Regions from separate parts of the Peribacillus sedimenti genome, predicted to be linked through region 1. Evidence: a T-box and tRNA genes for the amino acid it is inferred to sense, from the RefSeq annotation. Region 1 holds a T-box; the other regions hold tRNA genes.
The links. The T-box of region 1 lies ahead of asnS (asparagine--tRNA ligase). A T-box ahead of a tRNA ligase gene usually reads a tRNA of that ligase, here a tRNA-Asn.
Positions count from the first base shown of each region.

Region 2: it encodes a tRNA-Asn, which carries the amino acid that the T-box ahead of asnS (asparagine--tRNA ligase) is inferred to sense. The anticodon was not compared.
Region 3: it encodes a tRNA-Asn, which carries the amino acid that the T-box ahead of asnS (asparagine--tRNA ligase) is inferred to sense. The anticodon was not compared.
Region 4: it encodes a tRNA-Asn, which carries the amino acid that the T-box ahead of asnS (asparagine--tRNA ligase) is inferred to sense. The anticodon was not compared.

Region 1 covers NZ_CP143547.1:1,502,088-1,507,253, forward strand. Annotated here, with positions in the region: partial or broken gene V1500_RS07445 (aldehyde dehydrogenase family protein) at 1-21, opposite strand, end outside; gene asnS (asparagine--tRNA ligase) at 223-1,614, opposite strand; T-box leader at 1,667-1,905, opposite strand; gene V1500_RS07455 (hypothetical protein) at 2,434-2,742, opposite strand; gene V1500_RS07460 (MEDS domain-containing protein) at 3,004-3,570, shown strand; gene V1500_RS07465 (IS110 family transposase) at 4,077-5,166, shown strand, end outside.
Region 2 covers NZ_CP143547.1:562,522-567,687, reverse strand. Annotated here, with positions in the region: gene V1500_RS02980 (replication protein) at 1-147, shown strand, start outside; gene V1500_RS02975 (acyl-CoA thioesterase) at 434-877, shown strand; gene V1500_RS02970 (protein adenylyltransferase SelO) at 996-2,456, opposite strand; gene V1500_RS02965 (DUF421 domain-containing protein) at 2,730-3,419, opposite strand; tRNA gene V1500_RS02960 (tRNA-Arg) at 3,769-3,842, opposite strand; tRNA gene V1500_RS02955 (tRNA-Ser) at 3,850-3,940, opposite strand; tRNA gene V1500_RS02950 (tRNA-Asn) at 3,954-4,028, opposite strand; tRNA gene V1500_RS02945 (tRNA-Ile) at 4,050-4,126, opposite strand; tRNA gene V1500_RS02940 (tRNA-Gly) at 4,130-4,203, opposite strand; tRNA gene V1500_RS02935 (tRNA-Leu) at 4,212-4,293, opposite strand; tRNA gene V1500_RS02930 (tRNA-Gln) at 4,299-4,373, opposite strand; tRNA gene V1500_RS02925 (tRNA-His) at 4,400-4,475, opposite strand; tRNA gene V1500_RS02920 (tRNA-Trp) at 4,488-4,561, opposite strand; tRNA gene V1500_RS02915 (tRNA-Tyr) at 4,570-4,654, opposite strand; tRNA gene V1500_RS02910 (tRNA-Phe) at 4,664-4,739, opposite strand; tRNA gene V1500_RS02905 (tRNA-Asp) at 4,911-4,983, opposite strand; tRNA gene V1500_RS02900 (tRNA-Met) at 4,987-5,060, opposite strand.
Region 3 covers NZ_CP143547.1:167,313-172,478, forward strand. Annotated here, with positions in the region: rRNA gene V1500_RS00920 (23S ribosomal RNA) at 1-429, shown strand, start outside; rRNA gene rrf (5S ribosomal RNA) at 738-854, shown strand; tRNA gene V1500_RS00930 (tRNA-Asn) at 905-979, shown strand; tRNA gene V1500_RS00935 (tRNA-Thr) at 981-1,053, shown strand; tRNA gene V1500_RS00940 (tRNA-Glu) at 1,078-1,152, shown strand; tRNA gene V1500_RS00945 (tRNA-Val) at 1,166-1,241, shown strand; tRNA gene V1500_RS00950 (tRNA-Thr) at 1,249-1,324, shown strand; tRNA gene V1500_RS00955 (tRNA-Tyr) at 1,333-1,417, shown strand; tRNA gene V1500_RS00960 (tRNA-Gln) at 1,491-1,565, shown strand; tRNA gene V1500_RS00965 (tRNA-Lys) at 1,567-1,639, shown strand; tRNA gene V1500_RS00970 (tRNA-Gly) at 1,697-1,771, shown strand; tRNA gene V1500_RS00975 (tRNA-Ala) at 1,788-1,863, shown strand; gene rocF (arginase) at 2,150-3,052, shown strand; gene V1500_RS00985 (aspartyl-phosphate phosphatase Spo0E family protein) at 3,092-3,250, opposite strand; gene sigW (RNA polymerase sigma factor SigW) at 3,419-3,982, shown strand; gene V1500_RS00995 (zf-HC2 domain-containing protein) at 3,999-4,586, shown strand; gene cdaA (diadenylate cyclase CdaA) at 4,810-5,166, shown strand, end outside.
Region 4 covers NZ_CP143547.1:4,273,347-4,278,512, forward strand. Annotated here, with positions in the region: gene menD (2-succinyl-5-enolpyruvyl-6-hydroxy-3-cyclohexene-1-carboxylic-acid synthase) at 1-291, opposite strand, end outside; gene V1500_RS20925 (isochorismate synthase MenF) at 284-1,690, opposite strand; gene V1500_RS20930 (1,4-dihydroxy-2-naphthoate polyprenyltransferase) at 1,973-2,908, shown strand; gene V1500_RS20935 (TraR/DksA C4-type zinc finger protein) at 3,075-3,836, shown strand; tRNA gene V1500_RS20940 (tRNA-Glu) at 3,877-3,948, opposite strand; tRNA gene V1500_RS20945 (tRNA-Ser) at 3,952-4,042, opposite strand; tRNA gene V1500_RS20950 (tRNA-Asn) at 4,046-4,120, opposite strand; tRNA gene V1500_RS20955 (tRNA-Ile) at 4,122-4,198, opposite strand; tRNA gene V1500_RS20960 (tRNA-Gly) at 4,207-4,280, opposite strand; tRNA gene V1500_RS20965 (tRNA-His) at 4,290-4,365, opposite strand; tRNA gene V1500_RS20970 (tRNA-Phe) at 4,386-4,461, opposite strand; tRNA gene V1500_RS20975 (tRNA-Asp) at 4,471-4,546, opposite strand; tRNA gene V1500_RS20980 (tRNA-Met) at 4,550-4,623, opposite strand; tRNA gene V1500_RS20985 (tRNA-Ser) at 4,795-4,887, opposite strand; tRNA gene V1500_RS20990 (tRNA-Ile) at 4,895-4,971, opposite strand; tRNA gene V1500_RS20995 (tRNA-Met) at 5,132-5,166, opposite strand, start outside.

The sequences.
Region 1 (5,166 bases):
GCCTGCTGGTGTTGAACCTGTAGCAATGAATTTTGATTAGCACCTGAGCTCAACTTCTTGCTATTTTTGTAACGGAACGGGAAGCAGTGATTGTTAAAGCTGTAAGTAAAGTGCCATGAGAGGAATGAAGGCCAAAACTAGTCAGAAGCACGATTGAAAAGTGCTTCATAAGAAAAAATAGGATGCCGCAGCATCCTAGTGTTCATTTTCACACCTATTTAATTAAAAATCTGCATTTCCTGGTGTACGAGGGAATGGTATTACATCGCGGATGTTCTTCATTCCGGTTAAATACATGACAAGTCGTTCAAATCCAATTCCATAGCCAGAATGCTTTGTACCACCGTATTTTCTAAGCTCGAGATACCACCAGTAATCTTCTTCTGCCATATCAAGTTCTTTAATTCTATTTACAAGGACTTCTTCTCTTTCCTCACGTTGGCTTCCCCCGATTAACTCGCCAATACCAGGAACCAATAGGTCAGTCGCAGCTACTGTCTTGCCGTCTTCATTCGCTCTCATATAAAATGCCTTAATTTCTTTCGGATAGTCGGTTACGAAGACAGGACGCTTGTAAATTTCCTCGCTAAGATAACGTTCATGCTCCGTTTGCAAATCCGTGCCCCATTCGACAGGGTAGTCAAATTCCTTACCGGAGTTCTTTAATAATTCAACAGCTTCGGTATAAGTAACTCTTCCAAAATCGGATCCTAACGCATTGTTCAATCTTTCAATAAGTGTTTTATCAATAAAGCTATTAAAGAAGGCCATTTCTTCAGGTGCATGTTCAAAAACGTAATTAATGACATACTTGACCATTTCTTCTCCGAGGTCCATGATATCCGGTAATTCTGCAAAGGCAACTTCCGGCTCGATCATCCAGAATTCTGCGGCATGTCGTGCCGTATTAGAATTTTCTGCTCTAAAGGTCGGACCAAAGGTATACACATTACGGAAAGCAAGAGCAAAGGCTTCCGCATTTAATTGACCGCTAACGGTTAAGTTGGTTTCTTTGCCGAAGAAATCTGCACTGTCATCCACTTTTTGGTCTTGAGTTTTTGGAAGCTGGTTCAAATCCATTGATGTCACACGGAACATTTCCCCGGCGCCTTCCGTATCGCTTCCGGTAATAATCGGTGTATGCACATACACAAATCCTTTTTCTTGAAAGAATTTATGAATGGCATAAGATGCTAGAGATCTTACTCTGAAAACGGCTGAGAAGGTATTGGCTCTCGGACGTAAATGAGCGATTGTTCTTAAATATTCAAGGGAATGTCTCTTTTTTTGTAAAGGATAATCTGCATCCGATAATCCTTCAACAACAATTTTTGTCGCTTTAATTTCAAAAGGCTGTTTCATTTCAGGAGTTGGAACAAATTCACCTTCTACTAAGACAGAAGAGCTAATAGGTAACTTCGTAATTTCTTTAAAGTTTTCAAGGGTATCCTCAAAAACTACTTGTACACTCTTAAAGAATGTTCCGTCGTTTAACTCCATAAAGCCAATAGTTTTGGAATCGCGAAGAGTACGGATCCAGCCTGAAATTTGAACAGTTTTGTGTTTAAAATTTTCTTGATTTCTGTATAAATCTTTTACTACGGTCTTTGTCATAATTAACCTCCATATGGTAATTTTTCACAATAAAAAAGCCTTCTATCCCCAAAAAAGGGACGAAAGGCTAACTTCCGCGGTACCACCCAAATTGTCAATAATATGACCAACTTTTAAGCTAATATGCTTACCCCAGTCAATAACGTGCTGGTAACGTCTAAGCCTACTTAAGATATCCCTTTCGGTTAGAACTCAAAGGTGTTCTTCATTCATGCTTCATCGCCAGGCTTCCACCGTCCCCGGCTCGCTATCGAATACAGCAAAAATTACTTTCCTCTTCATCGATTTAAAAATATGTAGTTTTAAATGAATTTTTATTGTAATAATTTATCACAAAACAAAATCCTTTGTCTAGTTGCCCTTAAGATATATTCAATGGAATCTTTATTTTTCTACACCATAACTTAAATGAATCAATATTGATACAGAAATTAAATAGTAAAGTTGTGAAAATTACTAATAAACTGGATAGAGCAATAGACAAAAGGTTAATTCAAAAGCAATTGATACAAAAACTTGAAAAACATATAAGATGCAACTATTGTAATGAAAATTTTTAATCGATTATGGTTACAGGAAAAACGTTTGGATATGGATCTTTAAAAGGAGCATAGGTGGAGAATATTTAAGTGTAACGTTGCAGGGAAAGTTAAGTGAATCATTAAAGTTAGAGCAGAGTTCTGGATATATGAATATGTTTGTGAAACAATGCACTTAAACTAAGGGGCAGGTTAGTTGAATAAAAACGCTACCCCTTTAGTACAGAACTGGGAGCTACATACTTGTAGCTTTTGTTTTGCTGGGCGTGAAGAAAACCTCCTACGTTTGTATTACCCCAGCAGAAAATCCTATTTTCTTCAATGCGTCTTTCACAGGCAAATGGCCGGGCTGATTGTCATTATAGTACGAATCTAACCGGTCAATAAAGTAATATTCCTCAACCAATATGGTGAACCCACTCGCTTTCAACAAATGTAACTCAGTTGAAACCAATATATGCTTCTGGTTCCTGTCCAGTCCATTCCAAAATTCCGCAGTAGTTTGTACGCTTTCCTCCTTTTCGCTGCAACCATATAATGCGAACGTTATTGCGAAAGCGGTTAATAGTAAACAAACTTTGTTGAGCATTCCATTTCCACCTTTTTTCCACCACCAGGTACTGATCTGAATGGGGTTTGTGTTTCCAATTCTAGCATTTATATTATAGTTATAAATAACCAATAGTAAGAAAAACAACGGTGGTAATAAGTGCCAAATATAAGGTAAAAGAGACAGAGCTGGGAACAGAATCCCCAGGCTTCTTTCGTTAACGGGCAGGTTAGTTACAAAGTAGCTTGAACAAGTTATAATTTAAACATTAACTTACTTTCATTGCAGGGAGATATAAAAGTGGATAATACACTATTGTTGGATTTGATAAAAAAATATCGAGATAATGAAGGACATATATTTTATCACTTTAAAAATATAGACCATTACCTTCAGAATGTAGTCACTTTTATAACTACAGGTGTTAAATCTGGTTCCCATATTATTCTTATTGAAAACGACAGGAATTTAATCAGTATAAATAAAATGTTACAAAGAGAACTGAAACAAGGAGAAATCGCTAAAGTTCATTTTATAAACAATTATGACTTTTATTTTGAGAATAAATGTTTTGAACCGCAACGGATATTCGCTCACTTTAAGCAAAACATCTTACCTCATTTGGAAAGCAAAGTCCCTGTATGGACTTGGGGACTAGTGGAATGGGGAGATGATAATGAAATAATACGACAAATAGAAGATTATGAAAAAAAGGTGGATCGGTTCGTTAACGAAAAGGGATTAATTTCAGTCTGTGCTTATGATGTTAACCGAACACCTCATAGCTTAAAGGAAATGTTAATTAGATGTCACAGTGTAATGCTAACTGATGATACAATTGTGTTCCCTTCCAAAATTGCGGATTAGCTGTATCAGCCAGGTTTTTGATTAGCTGAAGGTCATCATAAACATGTTTATAGCAACTTGAGGGCATGAAGACATATTTGAACATAAACATTTGAAATTTGAAGGGGGGACAGTCTAGTTATGAAGCAGTTAACCGAATATTAAATATCGTGGATGATGTTTATAAAAGTAAAATAGAAAACTCATTAATCGTTACATAATATAGCTTCTGCTAAATCATTATCATGATGACTTTGGTTTTGACGGTTGGAAGAATCTAAGTAATCCTGATGTTTTTCAATTAACACTAATCAAAAATGAAGTACACATGAAACGAATTTGGAATCTAGAAACACTAATAATGGAGCCGTTTCTCTGCGGCTTTTTTCTTATTGTGCTAAAGGGGCAGCATTCCTGTAATGAATGAAAATGGAGTTTGAACAAAAAAATAACCTCTTGGTAGAATGAGAGGGTCCTGAAGCTCGGCCAGCGGAAAGGACAAATCTCATATACCAGGAGGCTTTACAATGAATTATAACCAAAATAAGAAGATTGCTCAAATTACTTCCCAAACCTTGATTATAGGGGTGGATATTGCAAAATTCAAGCACGTGGCACGTGCCCAGGACTTTAGGGGAATGGAATTTGGATCGCCCTGTTATTTTGAAAATACAAGACAAGGGTTCGAGCATTTCCTTAATTGGATGTTAGAAATCAAGAAAGAACAAGGCATGGATCATGTGATGGTGGGGATGGAGCCTACAGGTCATTATTGGTTCAATTTGGCTCACATATTAAAAGAAAATGAAATAAAATTGGTAGCTGTGAATCCCTTGCACGTGAAGAAAAGCAAGGAGCTTGATGATAATTCTCCCACTAAAAATGACGTGAAGGACGCTAAAGTCATTGCCCAGCTGGTCAAAGACGGGAGGTTCGCAGAACCTACAATTCCACAGGGAGTTTATGCCGAACTACGGGTGGCAAAGAAGATACGGGACCTTTTGACAGAGGATCTTCAGACAGTCCAAGGTCAGGTTCATAACTGGATTGACCGGTACTTTCCTGAATTTCTGACGGTCTTTAAGAAGTGGGAGGGCAAGGCAGCGTTACAATTCCTAAAGCTCGATGCGTTACCGCATGAGATAGTTGATTTCTCCGACGAAGAATTGCTTTCTCATCTTAGAAAAGCCGTAACCAGGAGTGTAGGTCTGAATAAGATTCAGGAATTAAAGCAGGCTGCGAAGAAGTCCATCGGACTTCGTCAAGGCTCTGAAATGGCAAAACTGGAACTGAAAACGCTTCTGGCTAAATATGAGTTAATACAGGTGAAATTCGAAGAATTGGACGCACAGATAGATAGTTTACTTGAGGAAATACCGGGTGTACCGCAAATGTTGGCGATAAAGGGTGTTGGCAGGGACACGGTCGCCGGTTTCTTTGCCGAAGTAGGTGATCTTAGCGAATACTCTCATCCCCGACAGATTATCAAGCTGGCCGGCTTGAGTTTAAAAGAAAATACTTCTGGTAAGCACAAGGGGAAAACGACGATTACAAAGAGGGGACGTAAAAAGCTCCGGGCCCTGTTGTTCCGGGTTTGTATGGTTCTCGTAGCCAAAA
Region 2 (5,166 bases), 940 kb from region 1:
AACAAAGCAATACCAGAGATTACTACAGAGATTACTAACAGAGAAAAAAAGATATTGTCGATTTCATCGACTTCCTCTACCCGTCCCAGAGAAAGAATTCCAGTTAAGCTCAGCAAATCGAAACAGGAATTAGTTCCGGACAGTTAACTTTTTCAAAAGCTGTCTGGAATAAAGTGAATCTAAGGGTATTACGCAATTTACGATTCAGTTCATTTCACGACGCAAGGTATTATTTGAACTCTTTGTCTTTCGACTGACCCTATTATTGGATAAAAATACAAAAATTGAAGAATGGCTCACTGGTGAAAATTATTACAAGGCCTCTCCGTGAACATTGTGAACTTTTGTACGTTGAACACCCCTAAATTAGTTGTGGTAACTTTCTAAGTATTGTAAAATTTTTACAAAACAGATTGTTAAGCGAGGGGCTAAAATGACCGGGGACTTTCGATTTTCTCATCGCCTTAAGGTAAGGTACTCAGAAATTGATGGACAAAATATCGTATTTAACGCACATTATTTAACGTATCTCGATGTAGCAGTTTCAGAATTTTTCCTGGAAGGTTTGAAGCTTGACCTGGTCAAACTTGCAGAAAATGGTGAATTTGATTTCGTTATTGCCAAGACGATTATGGAATACAAAAGTCCAGCACGGCTGAACGATTGGCTGAATATTTGGTGCCGTGTCGGCCGCATCGGCAATGCAAGCATGACCATGAATTTCATGATTACTAGGGACGGAGAGATCGATCCGCTCCTCATCGCCGAGGTCATCTATGTAAGTTACAATCCTCATACGAAAACTTCCCAACCTGTTCCTGAATTTGTGCGTGAAAGAATAGAACAGTTTGAGAAGGACGTGCTGTCTGAGAAATAGCCCATAAAAATGGGAAGTGAGTATACACTCCTTCCCATTTTGAAAGGTATGACCGCAAGAAGATTGGGTATATCCACCTAAAAAACCTCAAAAATGTTGCTAAATATCTTAAGCTATATCAGGTCCCGCAATAAGTGCGGTAAGGAACTCCTGATGGAACCGGCAATGCACAATATTCTTCCTGCTCCGCTAAGTAAGCATAGGGCTTTGAAAGGGCGGAAAGAAGCTTTTCCGTCACAGTGTAGTCTGCCCGTTCCACGGCAGCTGCCAGCGCCTCTTCCACCCTGTGGTTACGAGGGATCACAGAAGGATTGTTATTTCGCATCAGTTCCTGTGAATCCTCTTTTGATTGTTCCTGTCTGCCTAATCTGTCCTGCCATTTATCATTCCACTTGGCAAATTCCGGAGTAGAAAACAGGTCCTCACCCTCTGTTTTTCCTAATGTTAAGGAACGGAAGGTATTCGTATAATCTGCACGCTGCTTCTGCATTAAATCCAGCAGCTCCTGAATCAGTGCTTCATCCTCCGAATCTTCGTTAAAGAGTCCAAGCTTCGCCCGCATTCCTGACAGCCAGTTCTGCGTATACAGCTTTGGATATCCGGTGATGACATCTTGAGCAAGTTCTACAGCCTTTTCCTGGTCATCATCTATCAGCACTAGCAAGCTTTCTGCGAATCGGGACAGATTCCATCCGCCTATACCTGGCTGGTTCCCATAGGAATAGCGTCCTTGGGTGTCGATGGAGCTGAATACCGTAGCCGGGTCGTACTCATTCATAAAGGCACAAGGGCCGTAATCAATCGTTTCGCCGCTAATCGTCATATTATCAGTATTCATTACTCCATGGATAAAACCGACCAGCTGCCATTTGGCAATCAATGATGCCTGCCGTTTGACCACTTCCCTAAGCAGGGACAGATATGGATTCTCATCGCCCTCGATATCTGGATAATGGCGCTTTATCGCATAATCTGCCAGGGCCCGAAGTTCTTCCGGCTTGCCATATGCTGCCGCGAATTGAAAGGTGCCGACACGAAGGTGGCTCGCAGCTATACGTGTCAGTACCGCGCCTGGCAGATGGGTTTCGCGGATGACTGCCTCACCGGTCGTTGCAACCGCCAAACTTCGGGTCGTGGGAATGCCCAATGCATGCATTGCTTCACTGATGATATATTCACGGAGCATCGGCCCAAGTGCCGCACGGCCATCACCGCCTCGGGAATACGGAGTGCTCCCTGGCCCTTTAAGCTGAATGTCGAACCGTTCCCCTTCTGGCGTGATTTGCTCGCCAAGCAGGATTGCCCGGCCATCACCGAGCATATTGAAATGCCCGAATTGATGCCCCGCATAAGCCTGGGAAAGCGGTGAAGCGCCTTCAGGAATCTGGTTACCGGCAAAGACCGATACCCCACCTTCCCCTTTCAGCGCTTCCGCATCTAAACCAAGGGTTTCTGCAAGCCTTTCATTTAGAATCGCAAGCTTTGGAAATTCTACTGGCTCCGGGGTAAGGCTTGTATAAAATATCTGTGGCAGACGGGTATAGCTGTTATCTAGATTCCATCCTATTTTGTTCGTCATGGTATCCCCTCTTCTTTTGTCTTGTGCAGTTGTTTTTATAAAAGATTAGCTATTAAGATTCACATTCCGTATCTCGACAGGCAGTACCCTGTAATGCCTGGTTCTTCCATATTATTATACCCTTTCTGCATAAAGATGACCCCCTTTTTGCCCGGGACTGTATTTATGCAGGCGGAGCCTGATATCCACATATTCGAAATCAAATGAACAAGATAGGCATAGCAGATTTTAATTAGAAATACCAGCAATCGAAAATCAATGGTATCCTGTCGATCAATCCTTCGCAGTCGATTCCCGGTCATCCATAATGTCCAGATAGAGTGATCCATCCTGCTGAACTTCGGCATAAAACACATCTGATATCGATTTTACCCCATTCTCCTGTAGCTCTTGATGCAGCCAATCTTCATCCCTATTTAACTTCCTTAGATTTTGGTAATGGATTTTGCCCTGTGAAACGACTTCTGTTGCAAGAGGGAGAATGGAGTCTTTGTTAGTATGTATATTTTCGGTGTTGCTTTTTTTCAGCACTGACAAGTTTCCATCCGTTTCAAAAATTGCATAATCTACATCCGACAAGGAAAATATGCCTTTTTCTCTAAGCAGCGCCTTAAGGCCGCTCATATCCAGCCGAACATTTCCCAAAGCTTTTTCCATTACCCTCCCCTGTTTAATCAGGATGACTGGCTCTCCTTCGATGATTCTCCGCGCCTTTTTCGATTTTAAACTTATAAGTTCCATACCAACCGTTAATATTGACCAGCCAACTAATACAAAAATCCCATTATGAATGCTCAGATGTTTATTAAAAGCCATATTCGCCGCAATGGAGCCGAACGCAATGGCAGATGTAAAATGAAAAAATGTCAGTTGTGATATTTCCTCTTTCCCTAATAACCGGACAACAACATAAAGCATAAAAAATGAGACCGGTATCCTGATTAATAGCTCTGATACTGGCAAAGATATCTCCCTCCCTCTATCTTCTATGTTTTAGTTTGACAAAGGGAAATATGCGATGAAAGTTATTGAAATGGACTGAAAAGAGAGAAAAGCAACAGCTTTTCACAAATCAAATTCTTATTTGGAGAAAAATGAAAAGGGCCAGCATACGTCAAGCGGTTTTTTCATATCAAGATGTGTACTTCTTCAAAAAGCTCACAGGGATATTAAAGGAAAATTGAAGAAAAGCCCTTCGTGGTAAAATACACGTGATAGCTCTGCGGGTGTTTAAAAAGGGGAGGCCTGTTCATTCCAAACAAAAAAGCCCTATTTTGGGCTTTTTTTGAACTATTTGCATTTAGTTTTCGTACGCGCCTTAGAGGATTCGAACCTCTGACCCACAGCTTAGAAGGCTGTTGCTCTATCCAGCTGAGCTAAAGGCGCATCATTATGGCGGAGAAGGAGGGATTTGAACCCTCGCGCCGCTTACGCGACCTACACCCTTAGCAGGGGCGCCTCTTCAGCCTCTTGAGTACTTCCCCATAGACATAAAAATGGCTCCGCAGGTAGGACTCGAACCTACGACCGTTCGGTTAACAGCCGAATGCTCTACCACTGAGCTACTGCGGAACAAAAAAGAATTTAGCATTATGGTGGGCCTAAATGGACTCGAACCATCGACCTCACGCTTATCAGGCGTGCGCTCTAACCAGCTGAGCTATAGGCCCATTTGGAGCGGGTGATGAGAATCGAACTCACGACATCAGCTTGGAAGGCTGAGGTTTTACCATTAAACTACACCCGCATATAAAATACCGATGGTCGGGGTCGAACCGACACTCCGTGAGGAACACGATTTTGAGTCGTGCGCGTCTGCCAATTCCGCCACATCGGCAAAGATGGCTGGGCTAGCTGGATTCGAACCAACGCATGACGGAGTCAAAGTCCGTTGCCTTACCGCTTGGCTATAGCCCAATAATAGTACTTTTTAAAAAGTGAAATGGGGCGGCTGATGGGAATCGAACCCACGAATGTCGGAACCACAATCCGATGCGTTAACCACTTCGCCACAACCGCCAAAATGCTTATTGGCAGGGGCAGCAGGAATCGAACCCACACTGGAGGTTTTGGAGACCTCAGTTCTACCTTTAAACTATGCCCCTGTGATAAATGGTGGAGGGGGACGGATTCGAACCGCCGAACCCGGAGGGAGCGGATTTACAGTCCGCCGCGTTTAGCCACTTCGCTACCCCTCCACATAAAAATGGTGGCTCAGGACGGAATCGAACCGCCGACACAAGGATTTTCAGTCCTTTGCTCTACCGACTGAGCTACTGAGCCAAAAGTAGTATACTACCTAAATTAAATTTTCATTGTCCTTTGTCCCCAACACTGAAAGACTTTACAAGTAGCAGTTCATTGGATACAACTCGTCGATATATCATAGAAGTACTGCTCCTTGCTCTAACGACTGAGCCATAATATTTTTACCTGCTGAAAGAAGTAATAAAACGGTCCCGACGGGAATCGAACCCGCGATCTCCTGCGTGACAGGCAGGCATGTTAACCGCTACACCACGGGACCAGATTGCGGGGACAGGATTTGAACCTGCGACCTTCGGGTTATGAGCCCGACGAGCTACCAGACTGCTCCACCCCGCGATAATATAAATGATGCAATTTTAATTTATGCACTAAGTGCATTGTAGACTGTCCGGATTTCAGTAAGCTAAACCAAGCAGCAGCTCAATCCGTACAACTCGCAGTT
Region 3 (5,166 bases), 1.3 Mb from region 1:
AGTCCACATCGACGGGGAGGTTTGGCACCTCGATGTCGGCTCATCGCATCCTGGGGCTGTAGTCGGTCCCAAGGGTTGGGCTGTTCGCCCATTAAAGCGGTACGCGAGCTGGGTTCAGAACGTCGTGAGACAGTTCGGTCCCTATCCGTCGCGGGCGCAGGAAATTTGAGAGGAGCTGTCCTTAGTACGAGAGGACCGGGATGGACGCACCGCTGGTGTACCAGTTGTCTTGCCAAAGGCATCGCTGGGTAGCTATGTGCGGACGGGATAAGTGCTGAAAGCATCTAAGCATGAAGCCCCCCTCAAGATGAGATTTCCCATGGCGCAAGCTGGTAAGATCCCTGAAAGATGATCAGGTTGATAGGTCAGGGGTGGAAGCGTGGTGACACGTGGAGCTGACTGATACTAATAGATCGAGGACTTAACCAATATATATCGGTTCGCTGGCTAATGGCGTCACATCCTGTGACAACGCCAGCATGACCCACATCCTGTGGGCCTGGTGACTGCTTAGCTTCGACAGACGTTGGAGAGCCGGACCGCAAATCCCTCGGATTTGTGAGGACGGATCGAAACGGCCGAGAAGTTAGGAGCCGTAGCTGGACAACATTCATTGTTTTGAAAACATGCAAAAACCTTACCTGTTATCTAGTTTTGAGGGAACAAAATTTCCTCTTGAAAAACTATATCAAAAGAATTATAATAAATATTGTCTTTTGATAGTTAAAAGAATAATGTCTGGTAGTGATGGCGAAGAGGTCACACCCGTTCCCATTCCGAACACGGAAGTTAAGCTCTTCAGCGCCGATGGTAGTTGGGGGATCTCCCCCTGTGAGAGTAGGACACTGCCAGGCAGCATTATTCTAAGTAATGCGAAGACGAGTATTAGGAAACATTATATTATTCCGCAGTAGCTCAGTGGTAGAGCATTCGGCTGTTAACCGAACGGTCGTAGGTTCGAGTCCTACCTGCGGAGCCATGCTTCCATAGCTCAGTAGGTAGAGCACTTCCATGGTAAGGAAGAGGTCAGCGGTTCGAGCCCGCTTGGAAGCTCTCTATTTAAAAGAATTTAGTTATGGCCCCTTGGTCAAGCGGTTAAGACACCGCCCTTTCACGGCGGTAACACGGGTTCGAATCCCGTAGGGGTCACCAGTTTCATATATTTGGAGGATTAGCTCAGCTGGGAGAGCACCTGCCTTACAAGCAGGGGGTCGGCGGTTCGATCCCGTCATCCTCCACCATATTTATGCCGGTGTAGCTCAATTGGTAGAGCAACTGACTTGTAATCAGTAGGTTGGGGGTTCAAGTCCTCTTGCCGGCACCATTTTATGTGGAGGGGTAGCGAAGTGGCTAAACGCGGCGGACTGTAAATCCGCTCCCTCCGGGTTCGGCGGTTCGAATCCGTCCCCCTCCACCATTTTCAGTGACTGATTATATTTTCTTATATTTGGGCATTATATAATTAGTCGATGAATCTGCCTCATAATTTTTGGGCTATAGCCAAGCGGTAAGGCAACGGACTTTGACTCCGTCATGCGTTGGTTCGAATCCAGCTAGCCCAGCCAAGAGCCATTAGCTCAGTCGGTAGAGCATCTGACTTTTAATCAGAGGGTCGAAGGTTCGAGTCCTTCATGGCTCATTAAAACATAAATATATTTCACTTTCTGCAAGAAATTACGATTATTTATAATTAAATGCGGAAGTAGTTCAGTGGTAGAATACAACCTTGCCAAGGTTGGGGTCGCGGGTTCGAATCCCGTCTTCCGCTCCACTGCAAATGTTCAATTGGGGCCTTAGCTCAGCTGGGAGAGCGCCTGCCTTGCACGCAGGAGGTCAGCGGTTCGATCCCGCTAGGCTCCACCATCTAACTACATAACACCAAATATATCGTCTTAAACCGTTAGGTTTAAGGCTTTTTTTATGCATTAAAGATGGGATTGCTAGATGATAACCTATAGTATTCATAGCATCTCGGTTTTTCCTGTGGCCATTTTTTTAATATTCGCTGTATCATATCATCCCCGTGAATTTAAAGAACGTATTGAATATCGTTTTTCTGTTAATCGGAAAACGTATACTTATACATTTTTTTGTCGAGTTGAACCATCTGAATTTTCAGTTATAAAATAGAGAAAAGGAGGATGGATTTATGAGTGTCAAAAAGATAACTATGATTGGGCTGCCGATGGACCTTGGGCAAACCAGGCGGGGAGTCGATATGGGTCCTAGTGCAATCCGTTATGCAGGTGTGGTAGAGAGGTTAGAACGTTTGAATATAGAAGTAGATGACTTGGGAGATATAGCAATCGGACGGCCTAAATTGGTACATAATCCAAACTCAAATCTGAAAAATTTAAAGCTTGTTGCAGAGGCCAACGCATTGCTGGCACATAGAGTCGATGAAATTATTGAAAGTGGCTCCTTTCCGTTGGTACTTGGCGGTGACCATAGCATTGCGATTGGTACACTTGCCGGAACCGCTAAACATTATGAAAACCTGGGTGTTATCTGGTATGATGCACATGGTGATTTAAATACAGAAGAAACATCTCCTTCAGGAAATATTCATGGTATGCCATTGGCTGTAAGTCTCGGATTGGGACATGAGGATCTAGTGAATCTGCATGCCTACACACCGAAAATAAAACCCGAAAATGTAGTGATCATAGGGGCCAGATCTCTTGATGAGGGAGAACGCCAGTTGATTCGTGAGAAAGGCATAAAAGTATTCACCATGCATGAAATTGATCGTTTAGGCATGACTAAGGTGATGGAGGAGGCTATCCGTTATTTAAAGGATAGAACAGATGGTGTTCATTTATCACTTGATTTGGATGGTTTAGACCCGTCAGATGCTCCAGGTGTAGGGACACCGGTCATTGGCGGGATCAGCTACAGGGAAAGTCATCTGGCAATGGAAATGCTGGCGGAAGCAGGTATCATTACATCTGCTGAATTTGTTGAGGTAAACCCTATCTTGGATGAGAGAAATAAAACGGCAACAGTTGCTGTTGCGTTAATGGGTTCGCTTTTCGGCGAAAAACTCCTATAGGCGGTTAAGCTCAATATTAAAAAAACAGTAACCTTCGGGTTACTGTTTTTTAGAAAGATCGAAGTATTTTATGATTAATTTATCTAATTCAGTACTCGCTTCTACAACTTGCTTATCGATCATGGAAGAATAGGATGCCAAGTTTATCATTTTCCTTCTGGATTCCTCTATGCGGTTTAATAAATTTTCCCCTGTCATCACAGCTTCCCTCATTTCCAATCAATCTTTAATTGCTTTTTACCCATATAAGCAATTAGCAAACATAAACTGTAAATCTTTGTTAAAATTAAAGGGGTAATTTTGTAACCTTTTAGCTAGCGATTCGTAAATATCGTATAGCCGCATGAGCGGGGGTAATTTAATTAAATGGAAACAGTCGTTAAAGCGAGAATTAAACAGGTTTTAAAGGGAGACCAAAATGCTTTTGGAGAGCTCGTCGAACTCTATAAGGATAAGGTTTATCAGATTTGCTACAGGATGCTTGGAAACCGACATGAAGCAGAGGATATGGCCCAGGAAGCTTTTGTGAGAGCTTACGTAAATATACGTAGCTTTAATATCAAAATGAAATTTTCCACTTGGCTTTATAGAATTGCGACGAATCTTTGTATCGACCGTATAAGGAAGAAAAAACCGGATTACTATTTAGATGCGGAGGTAGCAGGCACCGAAGGGCTGGATATGTATTCTCAAATAGCAGCCGATTCCGCCCAGCCGGAGGAAGAATTGGAATCTTTAGAGCTTCGGGAAGCCGTACAGGCAGAAATCCTGAAACTGCCTGATAAATATAGATCAGTGATCGTGCTTAAGTATATGGAAGAACTATCGTTGAAAGAAATCAGTGACATTCTTGACCTCCCGGTGGGCACTGTGAAGACCAGGATACACCGAGGCCGGGAAGCATTAAAAAACAAGCTGCGGCATTTATAAAGAGTAGGTGAGCGAAATGAAATGTCCTCAAGAGATAATAGTTTATATGCATGAATTTTTAGATCAAGAAATTAGCAAGGAGCATGAGAACGAATTGAGGCAGCATTTAAAGGGCTGTGAATCATGCCAAAAATACTTCCAGGAATTAAAAAGAACAGAGGCACTTGTGCAAAGTACTTCCAGAATCACAGCTCCCGCTGACTTTACACAAAAGGTCATGTCCAGTCTGCCTAAGGAAAAGCGTAACGTTGGGGCAAGGCGCTGGTTCCGCAACCACCCACTGGTGACTGCAGCATCGCTTTTTATCCTTCTAATGGGAAGCGCTATGTTTTCCACATATAAGCAGGATCAAAATTTCTCGGTAACAAAACAGCCTAACTTAATTGTTCAGAATGAGACGGTAATCGTTCCCCAAGGAAAGACCGTGGAAGGGGATATAGAGGTCCATAATGGGGATATAAGGATTGAGGGTAAAGTAAATGGAGATGTCACCGTCATTAATGGACATCAATATATGGCAGCAGCGGGCAATGTGACTGGTGAGATTGAAGAGGTAGACCAAGTTTTTGAATGGTTATGGTTTAAGATTAAACATTTATTCTAAAAACGAAACTTCAAATATTAAGCTATCCCAGGCTTGCTTGGTTAGATGGACAGTTAGCAATTCACATCAAACCAGCCGGCATCGCGGGATAGCTTTTTTTGGACATCCTATCTAGTATGAATCTATAATGTTTAGGAAAAAGACCGATAAAACTATGTTATAATAATTAAGTTATCATTTTTGAATCAATTGCCTAAAAGCATTGCCGACTGGAGGAAGTAACATGTCGTTAACTAACTTTACTTTCCTTGACTCCTTAGTTAATTTAATTGATATTCTCCTGGTCTGGTTCGTTATATATAAACTCTTGATGGTAATTCGGGGCACAAAGGCGGTTCAGCTTTTAAAAGGGATATTTGTGATTGTTGTAGTCCGAAGCTTGAGCAGTCTTGTAGGATTGAATACCCTCAAATGGTTAATGGATCAGGCTATGACTTGGGGATTTCTGGCGATTATTATCATTTTTCAGCCAGAGCTGCGGCGTGCATTGGAACAGCTGGGGAGAGGAAAGCTTTTCTCACGAAGTGCCGCTCAGGAGGAAGAAGAGCAAGACCGATTAGTTGAAGAAATAGTTAAGGCC
Region 4 (5,166 bases), 2.3 Mb from region 1:
GCGAGAATAGAATGCTTCCACAATAGCTGGGAGATAATTGGCCGTGGCAGTTCCGGAAGTACATAAAATGGCGACGGGGCTTCTTAAAGCCTTGGCCATCCCAAGGGCAAAAAAGGCAGCAGAACGTTCGTCAACATTGATATGCACATTAATATCCGGGTGTTCCGAGAGGAGCAGTGCAATAGGGGTGGAACGGGATCCAGGACTCACTACGACATGCCTTATATCTTGCCTAGCCAGTTCATCCACAAAAGATGAAATATATCCGGTTGTAGCTTCTCTGTCAGTCATCCAGTTTTCCTCCTAATGCACTTAACATCGGCTTAAATTTAATTGATGTTTCTTGATATTCACTCTCGGGCTTCGAATCAGCCACTATGCCGCACCCCGCGAATAACGACGCTTCATTGCCTTGTACCAATCCCGAACGAATTGCTACTGCAAATTCTCCATTCCCTCCAGCGTCTATCCAGCCAAGAGGTGCTGCATAGAAGCCTCGTTCTAAGTCTTCATTTTCTCTGATCCATATAAGGGCTTTCTCCTGAGGCAGTCCACCTAAGGCCGGTGTAGGATGCAGCTTATATAAAATATCGAAAATAGAAACATCCTGTTTGGCTCTTCCTTCAACGGGTGTGTAGAGATGTTGAATATGCCGGTTTTTTAATAATATAGGTGATCTAGGTACTTCTACAACTTCACAAGTGTTGATCATTGCATCCTGGATCATTGAAACCACATATTGATGTTCCTTCAGATTTTTCTCGTCATGGAGAAGCGCTTCACCCAAAGCGTCATCTTCTTGTTCATTTTTTCCTCTTGCAATGGAACCTGCCAGGCAAGCAGAAAATAATACATTCGCGGTTTTCTTAATAAGCCTTTCAGGTGAAGCTCCCACAAAGAATTCACTGCCTACTTCCAGGCTGAAAATAAAGCTTTTCTCCTGTTCTTTCATTAACCTATCCAATACCATCTCGGATTGCAGCTGAGCCTCGAATTTTAGTCTCATTTCTCTGGCCAATACTAATTTATCTACATCAGATTGTTTAATATGGTCGATTGCTCCCGAAACAGATTCTATCCATTCTGCCGGTTTTATTTCCGCTTGTTCTATCAATAATGGATTACTATATGCCGGCACAAATTTACTATTTATATACGTATCCCTTTCATTTACCATTTTAATGAATGCCTGGATCTCATCTCCAGGGGAACAAATAAAATTGGTAGTGAGGTAAGCTTGTCCTTTCACTTTCGATAACATGAATCTGGGAATATAAAATAGGTTATCCCCGAATTGATCCCATAGTTCTGAATTGCTTTTATGGTGATCAAAGGAAAAACCTCCAAAGATTAAAGGTCCTGTGCCTGCCACTTGAGAAACCCCACGCCTCACTGATTCACTGACCAATTCGTTCCATTCCTGTTTTATATATTCATACCGCGATGAGTCCGCGGGCGCCTGAATTTTTTCCGCTTTTCCTAAACCAGAAAGGATTACTTCCTGGTTAGGGTCCTGCCAAAAAAAGCGTTCTCCTAGATAATGTTCTCTTCCTGCTTGATAAAATGAAAGGGGGCATACATCGTCAATCTTGATGATTTCACTGAATAAGACCTTTTTTTGATTTTTCACAGCTTTATTTAAAGCTTCCTTTAGGCCATCCATCAGCTCAGTATCATGTGAAATTGCCAAGATAATCCCTCCACTTTTACATATACAAACCTATTCAAACCTATTTAAAGATACACCTCGATTCAGGGCTATGTCAATCATTCAAGCCCTGTGGCACCGCTGTTCATCTTCCATGATCCGATAGAAAACCGCCTTTGTTTAAGTGGTTTTTATTGTTGTAGATAAAGCATAATAGATAAAAAAGAGATTGACACTTACGCCTTGTTTTCCTAAACTTAGTCTGTAACACTTTGTCCATTTTTAGTTCTATGGACAAATACCAAATTATTAAGGAGAGAAACAATGCAAGCCTTTCATGATTCAGATAATACTTCTGCTCTCCAAAGCAAAAAGAATTGGAGAGTCTGGTGGGAATTAACACGGCCTCATACTCTGACCGCAGGATTTGTTCCCGTATTGATAGGAACAGCCTTGGCGATGCAAGATTTCCATATAAATGTGCTATTGTTCGTTGCAATGCTGGTTGCCAGTTTATTAATTCAGGCTGCCACTAATATGTTCAATGAATATTACGATTTTAAGCGTGGCCTGGATAATAAGGAATCAGTCGGAATTGGTGGTGCAATTGTCCGGGAAGGAATAGCTCCGAGAACGGTTATGACTATCGCCCTTTCCCTATACGCAGCTGCAACCCTGATCGGTGTGTATATTTGTATGGAGTCGTCGTGGTGGCTCGCTCTGATTGGAGCAATCTGCATGGTAATCGGCTATCTGTATACCGGCGGTCCCGTACCGATTGCTTATACTCCATTTGGAGAATTAATGGCCGGCTTTTTTATGGGATTTTCTATAATATTGATATCATTTTATATCCAGACTGGTACAGTGACCAATACTGCTATTCTCGTTTCCATCCCAAGTCTAATCCTTGTTGGATTAATCCTTTTATCCAATAACATTCGAGATCTGGATGGAGATAAGGAGAACGGAAGGAAGACTTTAGCCATTCTAGTGGGACGAAAATATGCGATATACATTCTTGGTGTTATGTTTTCTGTATCCTACCTGTGGATTTTAGGACTAATCATTGCTGGTACAATGTCGCCATGGATCTTGTTAGTATTCCTGAGTGTACCAAAAGCAGTTAAAGCGACAAAAGGGTTTATAGGGAAAACTGTACCTGTTCAAATGATGCCTGCCATGGTCGCAACCGCACAGACAAATACGATTTTTGGTTTGCTATTATCAGCAGGGTTATTTATTAGCTATATAATGTAAGTGATCTTCCCCGGGCATATTGCCCGGGGTTTTCTTTAATATGGGAGAATAAGTTAAAAATTGCTTTGTTTCTCCGCTGCCATAACGGGTATTTAAACACTACGGACATGCATACGAGGTTCCCATTATTGTTAAGAACCTTAAATTATATAGAAGGAGTGTTCTTATGCTAACCCAGGAAAATATTACGACTCTTAAACAGGAATTGATGAATCTTAGAGAACAGCTGAGCAGCAGAGTGGAACATGATAAGCAAACTGTAGTAAGAGTAAGTGAAAGGGAGGCCGTGGATGAACTTTCCGCATATGACAACCATCCAGCCGATCTTGGTACTGAACTATACGAAAAAGAGCGGAATATGGCCCTCGACGACCATGCTCAAGCAGAGATTGAAAAAATTGATACGGCATTACACGCAATGGCAGAAGGAAGCTATGGCAAATGTAAAGTCTGTGGTGAAGAGATTCCTTATGAACGATTGGAGGCTGTCCCATCAACCCTGTATTGTATCGATCATACGCCGGAAAGGACTCCAGCCTCAGATCGTCCTGTTGAAGAAGATCTTTTAATACCTTCGTTTGGAGATGATTTTGAAAATAGAAGAAGCGGTGACATTAATGACAAAGAAGACAGCTTCGGAGAGGTGGCACGTTTCGGTACATCAGAAACCCCAGCAGATTATACTGGAGACCACGAAAATTACGATAACCTGTATAAAACAGAAGACGAATCCAACGGTTTCACTGAGGATTATGAAGGCTTCATCGGGACGGACATAAACGGTAAAAACAGTAGAGCATTTTCTACTAAACAAGAACGGCAATATGAAGAAACCTTGAATAATGAAGGAATGGAATCTAAGCTGGGAGATATACCTTACCGACAAAGAGACAGCTATCTGGAAGATAAAACAAAGAAAGAAAAATAAAAAAAGGCTGTATACCTTGAGTATACAGCCTTTTTAAGTATGACCCCTACGGGATTCGAACCCGTGTTACCGCCGTGAAAGGGCGGTGTCTTAACCGCTTGACCAAGGGGCCATATGGCGGAGAAGGAGGGATTTGAACCCTCGCGCCGGTTACCCGACCTACACCCTTAGCAGGGGCGCCTCTTCAGCCTCTTGAGTACTTCCCCATATGGCTCCGCAGGTAGGACTCGAACCTACGACCGTTCGGTTAACAGCCGAATGCTCTACCACTGAGCTACTGCGGAATGGTGGGCCTAAATGGACTCGAACCATCGACCTCACGCTTATCAGGCGTGCGCTCTAACCAGCTGAGCTATAGGCCCATTATAAGTGGAGCGGGTGATGAGAATCGAACTCACGACATCAGCTTGGAAGGCTGAGGTTTTACCATTAAACTACACCCGCGTGAATAAGTGGGGCGGCTGATGGGAATCGAACCCACGAATGTCGGAACCACAATCCGATGCGTTAACCACTTCGCCACAGCCGCCACAAAAGTGATTAATATAATGGTGGCTCAGGACGGAATCGAACCGCCGACACAAGGATTTTCAGTCCTTTGCTCTACCGACTGAGCTACTGAGCCACAAAGTAATGGCGGTCCCGACGGGAATCGAACCCGCGATCTCCTGCGTGACAGGCAGGCATGTTAACCGCTACACCACGGGACCAAATTGCGGGGACAGGATTTGAACCTGCGACCTTCGGGTTATGAGCCCGACGAGCTACCAGACTGCTCCACCCCGCGATAATATAAATGATGCAATTTTAACTTATGCACTAAGTGCACTGTAGACTGTCCGGATTTCAGTAAGCTAAACCAAGCAGCAGCTCAACCAGTACAACTCGCAGTTATTCAATGAAGGAACGCTCGTTGCTCCACCCCGCGATAATAAGAATAATACAATTTTAATTAAAATGGAGGAGGTAGAGGGATTCGAACCCCCGCGGGCTTTTACACCCCTGTCGGTTTTCAAGACCGATCCCTTCAGCCGGACTTGGGTATACCTCCAAATGAATGGTGGACCTTGTAGGACTCGAACCTACGACCGGACGGTTATGAGCCGTCTGCTCTAACCAGCTGAGCTAAAGGTCCATGTTAAGTGTTATAAAAGTGATAAGTTAAAGATTGTCTGTCCCCATCTCAGAAAGCAAAATCAAGCAGCAATTCGATGGGTACAACTCGAAGCAATTTCTTTGGAGCTTTGCTCGTTGCTCTAACCAGCTGAGCTAAAGGTCCACATAATTTTAAAAGATGGTAGCGGCGGAGGGGATCGAACCCCCGACCTCA